Regions from separate parts of the Allobosea sp. GW823-FHT01F03 genome, predicted to be linked through region 1. Evidence: riboswitches for the same ligand, from Rfam matches in the RefSeq annotation. Region 1 holds a riboswitch; the other holds the start of a gene.
What was found. Region 1 has a riboswitch for cobalamin ahead of AC3RCC_RS03565 (TonB-dependent receptor plug domain-containing protein). Riboswitches for the same ligand answer to the same signal wherever they lie in the genome.
Positions count from the first base shown of each region.

Region 2: linked by a shared signal. The riboswitch ahead of AC3RCC_RS24820 (CbtB domain-containing protein) and the one ahead of AC3RCC_RS03565 (TonB-dependent receptor plug domain-containing protein) in region 1 are both predicted to bind cobalamin.

Region 1 is NZ_CM179505.1:758,661-762,621, reverse strand. It holds gene bigR (sulfite-sensing transcriptional repressor BigR) at 1-54, opposite strand, end outside; gene blh (bifunctional sulfur transferase/dioxygenase Blh) at 67-1,365, opposite strand; cobalamin riboswitch at 1,494-1,693, shown strand; gene AC3RCC_RS03565 (TonB-dependent receptor plug domain-containing protein) at 1,817-3,763, shown strand; gene AC3RCC_RS03560 (ABC transporter substrate-binding protein) at 3,805-3,961, shown strand, end outside.
Region 2 is NZ_CM179505.1:5,192,784-5,196,744, forward strand. It holds gene cbiB (adenosylcobinamide-phosphate synthase CbiB) at 1-158, shown strand, start outside; gene cobO (cob(I)yrinic acid a,c-diamide adenosyltransferase) at 166-777, opposite strand; gene cobU (bifunctional adenosylcobinamide kinase/adenosylcobinamide-phosphate guanylyltransferase) at 791-1,303, opposite strand; cobalamin riboswitch at 1,427-1,606, shown strand; gene AC3RCC_RS24820 (CbtB domain-containing protein) at 1,645-1,818, shown strand; gene AC3RCC_RS24825 (CbtA family protein) at 1,831-2,574, shown strand; gene AC3RCC_RS24830 (DUF1636 family protein) at 2,623-3,048, shown strand; gene cobW (cobalamin biosynthesis protein CobW) at 3,045-3,961, shown strand, end outside.

The DNA.
Region 1 (3,961 bases):
CTCCCCTGCCCTGGTGGCGAGCTCTGCCCTGGTGTTCGCCTGTTCGGCTTGCATCGTCATCGCATCTCAGCCCCAGACCGCGCCCGGCAATGCGTCGAGCGGGATCTTCAGATAACGCCGGCCATTGCCTTCCGGCTCCGGCAGCCGGCCACCCCTGATGTTCACCTGCAGGGCATGGAGGATCAGCTTCGGCATCGGCAGCGTCTTGTCCCGGGCCTGGCGCAGCGCCACGAAGGAGGCTTCGTCCTGGCCGGCGATATGCGGGTTGGCCCGCTTCTGCTCACCAACCGTGCTTTCCCAGCGCGCCGCCCGGCCCCCCGGGCGGTAGTCGTGGCCGGTGAACAGCCGCGTCTCGTCGGGCAAGGCGAGAATGGCCTCGATCGAAGCCCATAGCGCCTTGGCGCTGCCACCGGGAAAATCCGCCCGCGCCGTGCCGGAATCCGGCATGAACAGCGTGTCGTGAACGAAGGCCGCATCACCGATCAGATAGCTCACCGAGGCCAGGGTATGGCCCGGCGAGAACAGCACCGACGCCTCGAGCGATCCGAGCCTGAAGCGTTCACCCGCCGCGAAGACCTTGTCCCATTGCGAGGCGTCGGCCGGAAAATCCGGCCAGTTGTAGAAATCCTTCCACAGACGCTGAACCGCGACGACCTCGGCGCCGATCGCCGTCGGCGCGCCGGTCTTCGCCTTGAGATAGGCGGCCGCCGAGAAATGATCGGCATGCGGATGGGTGTCGAGAATCCACTCGACGGTGAGGCCCTGCTGCGCGACATAGGCGAGGATGGCATCGGCACTGACGGTCGCGGTCGCGCCCGATTTCTCGTCGAAATCGAGCACGGGATCGATGATCGCACAGCGCGCCGTCGCCGGGTCTGCGACGACATATTGCACGCTGCCGCTGCGCAGCTCGTAAAAGCCCTTGACCTGCGGACTGCGGGCGCTCTCGCGGTCGAGCCAGGCTTTTGCGCCGGCAAGATCGAAGCCGAAGCGCGCTCCGAAACCCTGCACCTCCTCGGCCCTCATCCGTCCGCCCAGGACCTCGCCCAGCACATGCAGGGTCAAGGAGCGCGTGCCGCCCTTGCAATGCGCCAGCACCGGCCCCGGCGCCGCGGCGAGCGCCGCCTGGAAGGCCTCGACATCGGCCCGGGTGATGGTCGTCCCGGTCACCGGTACGAAGCTGTAGGCCAGGCACGCCTCGGTGGCCGCCTGCCTTTCGGCGGCCGAATCTGGCTGGCCCGGCTCCTCGCCATCGGGACGGTCGTTGACGATGGCCTTGAAACCCCGCGCGGCGAGGGACTTGAAGTCGACGAGGGAGGGCTGCCCAGCGACCGCAAGCCTCTCGGATATCTCGACGATTTTCATAGCGGCTCCTGTGGCTCGAAATTCAATATACATTTTCATATAATATATAATGATAACTTGCAACCCCTTCGTCGCGCCACGCGACCCCTCCCCACTCTCATCGCGCGTTGACGCCGCCTCATTCCCGCCCTACTCGTAAACGCGACGGTTCCCTCACGGGATCAAAAGGGAACGCAGTGCGGGTGGCTCGCCACCCCATGCTGCGGCTGCCCCCGCAACTGTAAGCGGCGAGCCTTTCGCCATACGCCACTGGGGCCTCGGCCCTGGGAAGGCGGTGAGAAGGCGCTGACCCGCGAGCCAGGAGACCTGCCGTCAGTCGTGGTCACACGCGAACACGTTCGGACGGGGTGTTTCGATCGCTGGTTCACTTGCGCGCTACCCTTTTCGGGTGCGGGCGGGAGATCGCGTTCGCGGTGACGTGCCACAACGTTGACCGCCCGAGGTTTCTTCCGTGCTCCCCTTCCCCCAGACCGCCCTGCGCGGCCCCCTGCCGTTCGCCTTCCTGCTGCTCGCCGGCACCTCGTTGAACCCCCTTGCCGCCAGGGCCCAGTCGGGACCTGAAACGATCCGGCTCGACGAGGTCGTGGTCAGCGCCACCGGCACGCCGACCCCGGCACGCGAGGTCGCAAGCTCCGTCACCGTCATCACCGCCGACCAGATCCAGCGCGAGCAGCGCCGGACGCTGCCGCAGGCGCTCGCCGCCGTGCCGGGCCTCAACATCGTCCAGATCGGCGGCCCTGGCGGTCAGACCTCGGTGTTCATGCGCGGCACCAATTCGAACCACGTCAAGGTGCTGATCGACGGCATCGAGGCCAACGACCCGTCGACGCCGAACCGGTCCTTCGATTTCGGCTCGATGCTGACCGACGACGTCGAGCGTATCGAGGTACTGCGCGGGCCGCAGAGCGGCCTCTACGGCGCCAACGCGATCGGCGGCGTGATCTCGATCGTCACCAGGCGCGGCGAAGGGCCGCCAAAGGCGACCGCGCGCGTCGAGGCCGGCTCGCACGGCACCTTCAACCAGGCCGCAGGCTTCAGCGGCGGCGACGACCGTTTCAACTACGCCTTCAACGTCTCCCATATGCGCTCGGACTCGACCGATTCCGTGCCGCCGAACCTGATCCCGCCGGGCGTGCGCGTGAAGCCCAATGCCTATGACGCCTATAGCTACTCCAGCCGCCTCGGCTTCGCCTTGACCGACACGCTCAGCGTCAACTGGGTCGGCCGCTATACCGACGGGCAGTTCCGCTCGACCTATGACAGCGGCTTCCCCAGTCGGCCGACATCCTACCGATCGCTTTCGAACTACGCCCAGGCCTTCACCCGCGGCGAGGTGGTCTGGGATCCGCTGGGAGGTCGCTTTGTGAACCGCTTCGGCGTGTCCTACTCGAACCAGGATCGCTCCTACCGCTCCCCCGACGCATTCGGGGCCCTCGGCCTGCCGACGGAGAATCTGGGTGAGCGGACCAAGCTCGATTGGCGGGGCGATCTCGAACTCGCCAAGGGGCACATGCTGATCGGCGGCCTCTCCTATGAGCGCGAGCGGCTGGACACCCCCAGCCTCACGGCCTCGAACGGCAGCAAGGCGGCCTATCTCGAATATCAGGGCAATGTCGCCGACCGCTTCTTCCTGGCCGCCAACATCCGTCACGACCACGATGACAGCTATGGTGGCCACACCACCTACCGGATCGCGCCAGCCTACATCGTTCCAGGGACCGAGACCAAGCTGAAGGCGAGCTATGGCACCGGTTTCAAGGCGCCGACGCTCGCCGAACTCTTCATCGACTACCGGCCGGGCTTCAACTTCTTCGGCAACCCGAATCTCAAGCCGGAGGAAAGCCGTGGCTGGGACGTCGGCTTCGAGCAGCCGCTTCTGGACCGGCGCGTTCAGTTCGGTGCGACCTGGTTCCAGAACGACATTCAGAACCTGATCGCGACCAACGCGGCGCGCAACTCCTACGCCAATATCGGAAAGGCCGAGACGAAGGGCGTCGAGTCCTTCGCCGCGCTGCAGATCTCCGAGCAGTTGCGTGTCAGGGCCGACTACACCTTCACGCTCGCCAAGGATGAGGTCGCGCGACAGGAACTGCTGCGTCGGCCGCGTCACAAGGCAAGCGGCACAGTCACCTGGACCCCGATGGATAAGCTCAGCCTCTCGGCGACGCTGATCTATGTCGGTCCCTGGGTCGACGGGAACCGGGACTTTTCGGTGCCTCGCCTGAAGGCCAAGGGCGCGACGCTGGTCAACCTCGCCGCCGAGTACAAGGCCACCGACAAGGTCACGGTCTTCGGACGCGTCGACAACCTGTTCGACAAGCGCTGGGAGAATCCCGTCGGCTTCCTCGTGCCCGGCTTCGGCGCCTTCGGTGGCGTCAAGGTCGCGTTCGGCGGATGATGGCGGAGCGCCGCTCAAAATGCGCCCTCGGCACAGCGCTCGTGGTCGCGAGCCTCGCGCTCGCGGCTACGCCGGCAGCGGGCGCCAGGCCGGAGCGCATCGTCTCGCTCAACATGTGCACGGACGAGCTCGTGCTGCGCCTTGCCGATCCCGCGGCGATCGCCTCGGTGACCTGGCTCTCGCAGGACCCGCGCAACG
Region 2 (3,961 bases), 1.3 Mb from region 1:
TCTATGGCGCGGTCAGGGTCGAGGATGGCTGGATGGGCGACGGACGGGCCGAGGCGAAGGCAGCCGACATCCGGCGGGCGCTCGGGCTCTACCGGAAAGCCTGCCTGATCCTGTGGGGGCTGGCGGGGCTCGGCAGCCTCGCAGTGCTGGCTGGCTGAGCGACGCTCAGAACTCGATCCCCTCCTGGGCCTTCACGCCGGCGGCGAAATGGTGCTTCACCAACGTCATCTCGGTGACGAGATCGGCGGCCTCGATCAACTCCGGCTTGGCGTTGCGGCCGGTGACGACGATGTGGAGATCGGGCCGGCGCGCCTGCAAGACCGCCACGACCTCGGCGAGCGGCAGATAGTCGTAGCGCAGGGCGATGTTGAGCTCGTCCAGGACCAGGAGCCGGATGCTCTCGTCGGCCATCAGCTCCTTCGCCTTCTCGAAGGCGCGGGTCGCGGCGGCGATGTCGCGGGCCTTGTCCTGCGTCTCCCAGGTGAAGCCCTCGCCCATCGAATGCCAGGAGATCTGATCGCCGAAGGCCTCCAGCGCCTTGCGTTCGCCGGTCGACCAGGCGCCCTTGATGAACTGCACGACGCCGATGCGCCAGCCATGGCCAAGCGCCCGCAGGATCAGGCCGAAGGCGGCGGTCGACTTGCCCTTGCCGGGTCCGGTGTTGACGATCAACAGCCCCTTCTCGAGCGTCTTGCCGGCGACCTCGGCGTCCTGGACCGCCTTGCGCTTCTCCATCTTCGCCTTGTGGCGGGCGGCCCCACCGTCATCGATCGTCATCGCTTCGTCCCTGCTATTTCACCTGCATCGGCAGACCGGCGACCATGAAGACCACGCGCTCCGCCTGACTCGCAAGGCGCTGGTGCAGCCGCCCGGCCTCGTCGCGGAAGCGGCGGGCGAGCGCATTCTCCGGCACGATGCCGAGGCCGACCTCGTTCGAAACCAGCACGATCGGCCCCTGCGCCTCGCGGCAGGCGAGCATCAAATCACCTGTGGCGATGGCGATATCGCGCTCGGCCAGGATGAGATTGGTCAGCCAGAGCGTCAGGCAGTCGACCAGCACCGGCCGCCCGGGCGGAACGGCACGCAGAGCCTCGGGCAGCGCCATCGGCGCGTCGATCGTCCGCCAGTCCGGCGAGCGGCGGGCCCGGTGCTCGGCAATCCGCGCGCGCATCTCCTCGTCATAGGCCTGGGCGGTGGCGATGTAGATCCAGGGAGCCGGCAGGGCTTCGATCAGCGTCTCGGCATGGCGGCTCTTGCCGGAACGGGCGCCACCGAGGACGAGGGTGAGCGGGGGAACGGTCATGTCTTGGTCTCCGCGTCATGCTCGGGCGCAGAGCCGAGCATCTCTTTCAGGAGATTCTCGGCTCTGCGCTACGCTTCCGGCCGAGAATGACGTGAGTGCATTGCACAGCGCCCGCCGGATGGCTAATGATCATCCCCGACGGTGCCTCGGCGACGAGGTGAAAAGGGAACGCGGTGCGATGCCGCGGCTGCCCCCGCAACTGTAAGCGGCGCGTCCTGCGCCATCGGCCACTGGGTTTCCCGGGAAGGCGGAGCAGGACACCAAGCCGTGAGCCAGGAGACCTGCCGTCTTTCGATGTCGTCCAACAGGCTGCCGGTGGGGTGGCCAGGAAGTGAACCAAGATGAATACGGCTACCGTCTCCAGCCAGGCCAGCGTCTCCGAGCGTGCGAAAGCCGTCGCCGCGGCGCTGATCCTCGGCTTCGTGCTGGTCTACACCGTCGGCTTCGCGGCCTCCGCGAATGTCCACAATGCGGCGCATGACGCCCGCCACGGCCTCGCCTTCCCCTGCCACTGACGGGGAAGCCAAATGGTCACGCGTGTTCTCACGGTCAGTCTTCTGGCCGGGCTTCTGGCTGGGCTGCTGATATCGGCGCTCCAGCACGTCACCACGACGCCGCTCATCCTCAAGGCCGAGACCTATGAGGCGGCGCTGCGCGCGCAGCCCGCACCGATGCAGGCGGCCTTCACCGGCGAAGCCCGCATCCACCTCGCGCACGGCCCGGCCGCGCATGGGGACGAGCATGAATGGAAGCCGCAGGACGGTTTCCAGCGCACCGCCTTCACCAGCCTGGTGACGATCGGCACCGCGATCGGCTTCGCCGCCCTGTTGCTCGCCGGCATGATCGCGGCGAACGAGCGGATCGACGAGCGCCGGGCCCTGGCCTGGGCGGTCTGCGGGTTCCTCGCCTTCGGGCTCGCCCCGGCTATGGGGCTGGCGCCGGAACTGCCGGGCGCAGCCGCGGCGGAGCTACAGCACCGGCAGCTCTGGTGGCTGATGACCGCAGCCGTCACCGCGGGCGCGCTCTTCGTCTTCCTGCGGGTCGAGTCCTCCTGGGCAAGGGCGCTCGCCGTGCTCGCTTTGCTGCTGCCGCATCTGATCGGCGCGCCGCACCCGGTCGCTCCGGAAAGCCGGGTCCCCGCCGAGATCGCGGCGCATTTCGCGGCGCTCTCGCTCGCCATCCAGGCCGCGCTCTGGCTCGCCACCGGCTTCGCCGTCGGCGTGCTCTGGCCCTGGGCCACGCGCCGCAGCGCCGCCACGGCGGCGGCCTGACGCCTCGCGCGGCCGGAAACGGCCGCGCCAGTCCAAGGAAGCAGTCTCATGCTCGAAGGCGATCTCGCCCTCGCGACCATCGCCCGGCTGGAGCCGGGCTGCACCATCCATGTCTGCACAGCCTGCCGGCGCCAGCGCGACGATCTGCCTGACGGCTATGACCGGCCGGGCGTCGAGCTCGCATCGGCCCTGGCCGCGCGCCTTGCCGGCAGCCGCGTCGCCGTCGTCGAGGTCGAATGCCTCGCCGTCTGCAAGCGGCCCTGCACCATCGCGCTCGCCGCCGACGGCAAGTGGACCTATCTAATCGGTGACCTCGACACCGACAGCCATCTCGACGAGATCGTCGGCGCGGCGCAGAGCTTTGCCGCCAGCGCCAACGGCATCGTTCCCTGGAAAGAAAGACCCGCCTCGTTCCGCAAGGGCGTGGTCGCGCGCGTGCCTCCGCTGCCGCGCCAGCAAGGATCTGATCAATGAACGCTCCCCAGAACCCCACGCTCGGCAAGGTGCCGTGCACGATCATCACCGGCTTCCTCGGCGCCGGGAAGACGACCCTCGTCCGGCATCTGCTCGAGAATGCCGGCGGCAAGCGCCTCGCCGTGCTGGTCAACGAATTCGGCGATCTCGGCTTCGACGGCTCCTTCATCGCCGGCTGCGGCATCGAGGGCTGCTCGGAGGATGACATCGTCGAGCTGCCGAATGGCTGCATCTGCTGCACCGTCGCCGATGACTTCGTGCCGGCACTGGAGAAGCTGCTCGACCGGCCGAACCCACCGCAGCACATCCTGATCGAGACCTCGGGCCTGGCTCTGCCGAAGCCGCTGGTCCAGGCCTTCAACTGGCCGGCGATCCGCAGCCGCGTCACCGTCGACGGCGTGATCGCAGTGGTCGACGGGCCGGCTGTCGCCGAGGGCCAGTTCGCCGACGATCCCGAAGCGCTGAAGGCACAGGCGGCTCAGGACCAGTCGGTCGACCATGACAACCCGCTGGAGGAGGTGTTCGAGGACCAGATCCTCTGCGCCGACCTGATCCTGCTCAACAAGAGCGACCTCATCGACGCGGAAGAGCGCGAGCGGGTCAAGGCCGAGATCGCCGAGCACCTGCCCAAGGCGATCAAGGTGGTCGAGACCGCTCATGGCAAGGTCGAGCCGGCCCTGATCATCGGGCTCGGCGCCGCCGCCGAAGCCGACCTCGCGGCGCGCCCCTCGCATCATGGCGAGGGCGAGGACCATGATCATGACGATTTCGACAGCGTCGCCCTGCCGCTGCCGGAAGCCGGCTCGCCGGAGGAACTCGTCGCCCGCCTCGCCAAGGCCGCCGAGGCCGAAGGCGTGCTGCGCCTGAAAGGTTTTGCCGCCGTCCCCGGCAAGCGGATGCGGCTCGTCGTGCA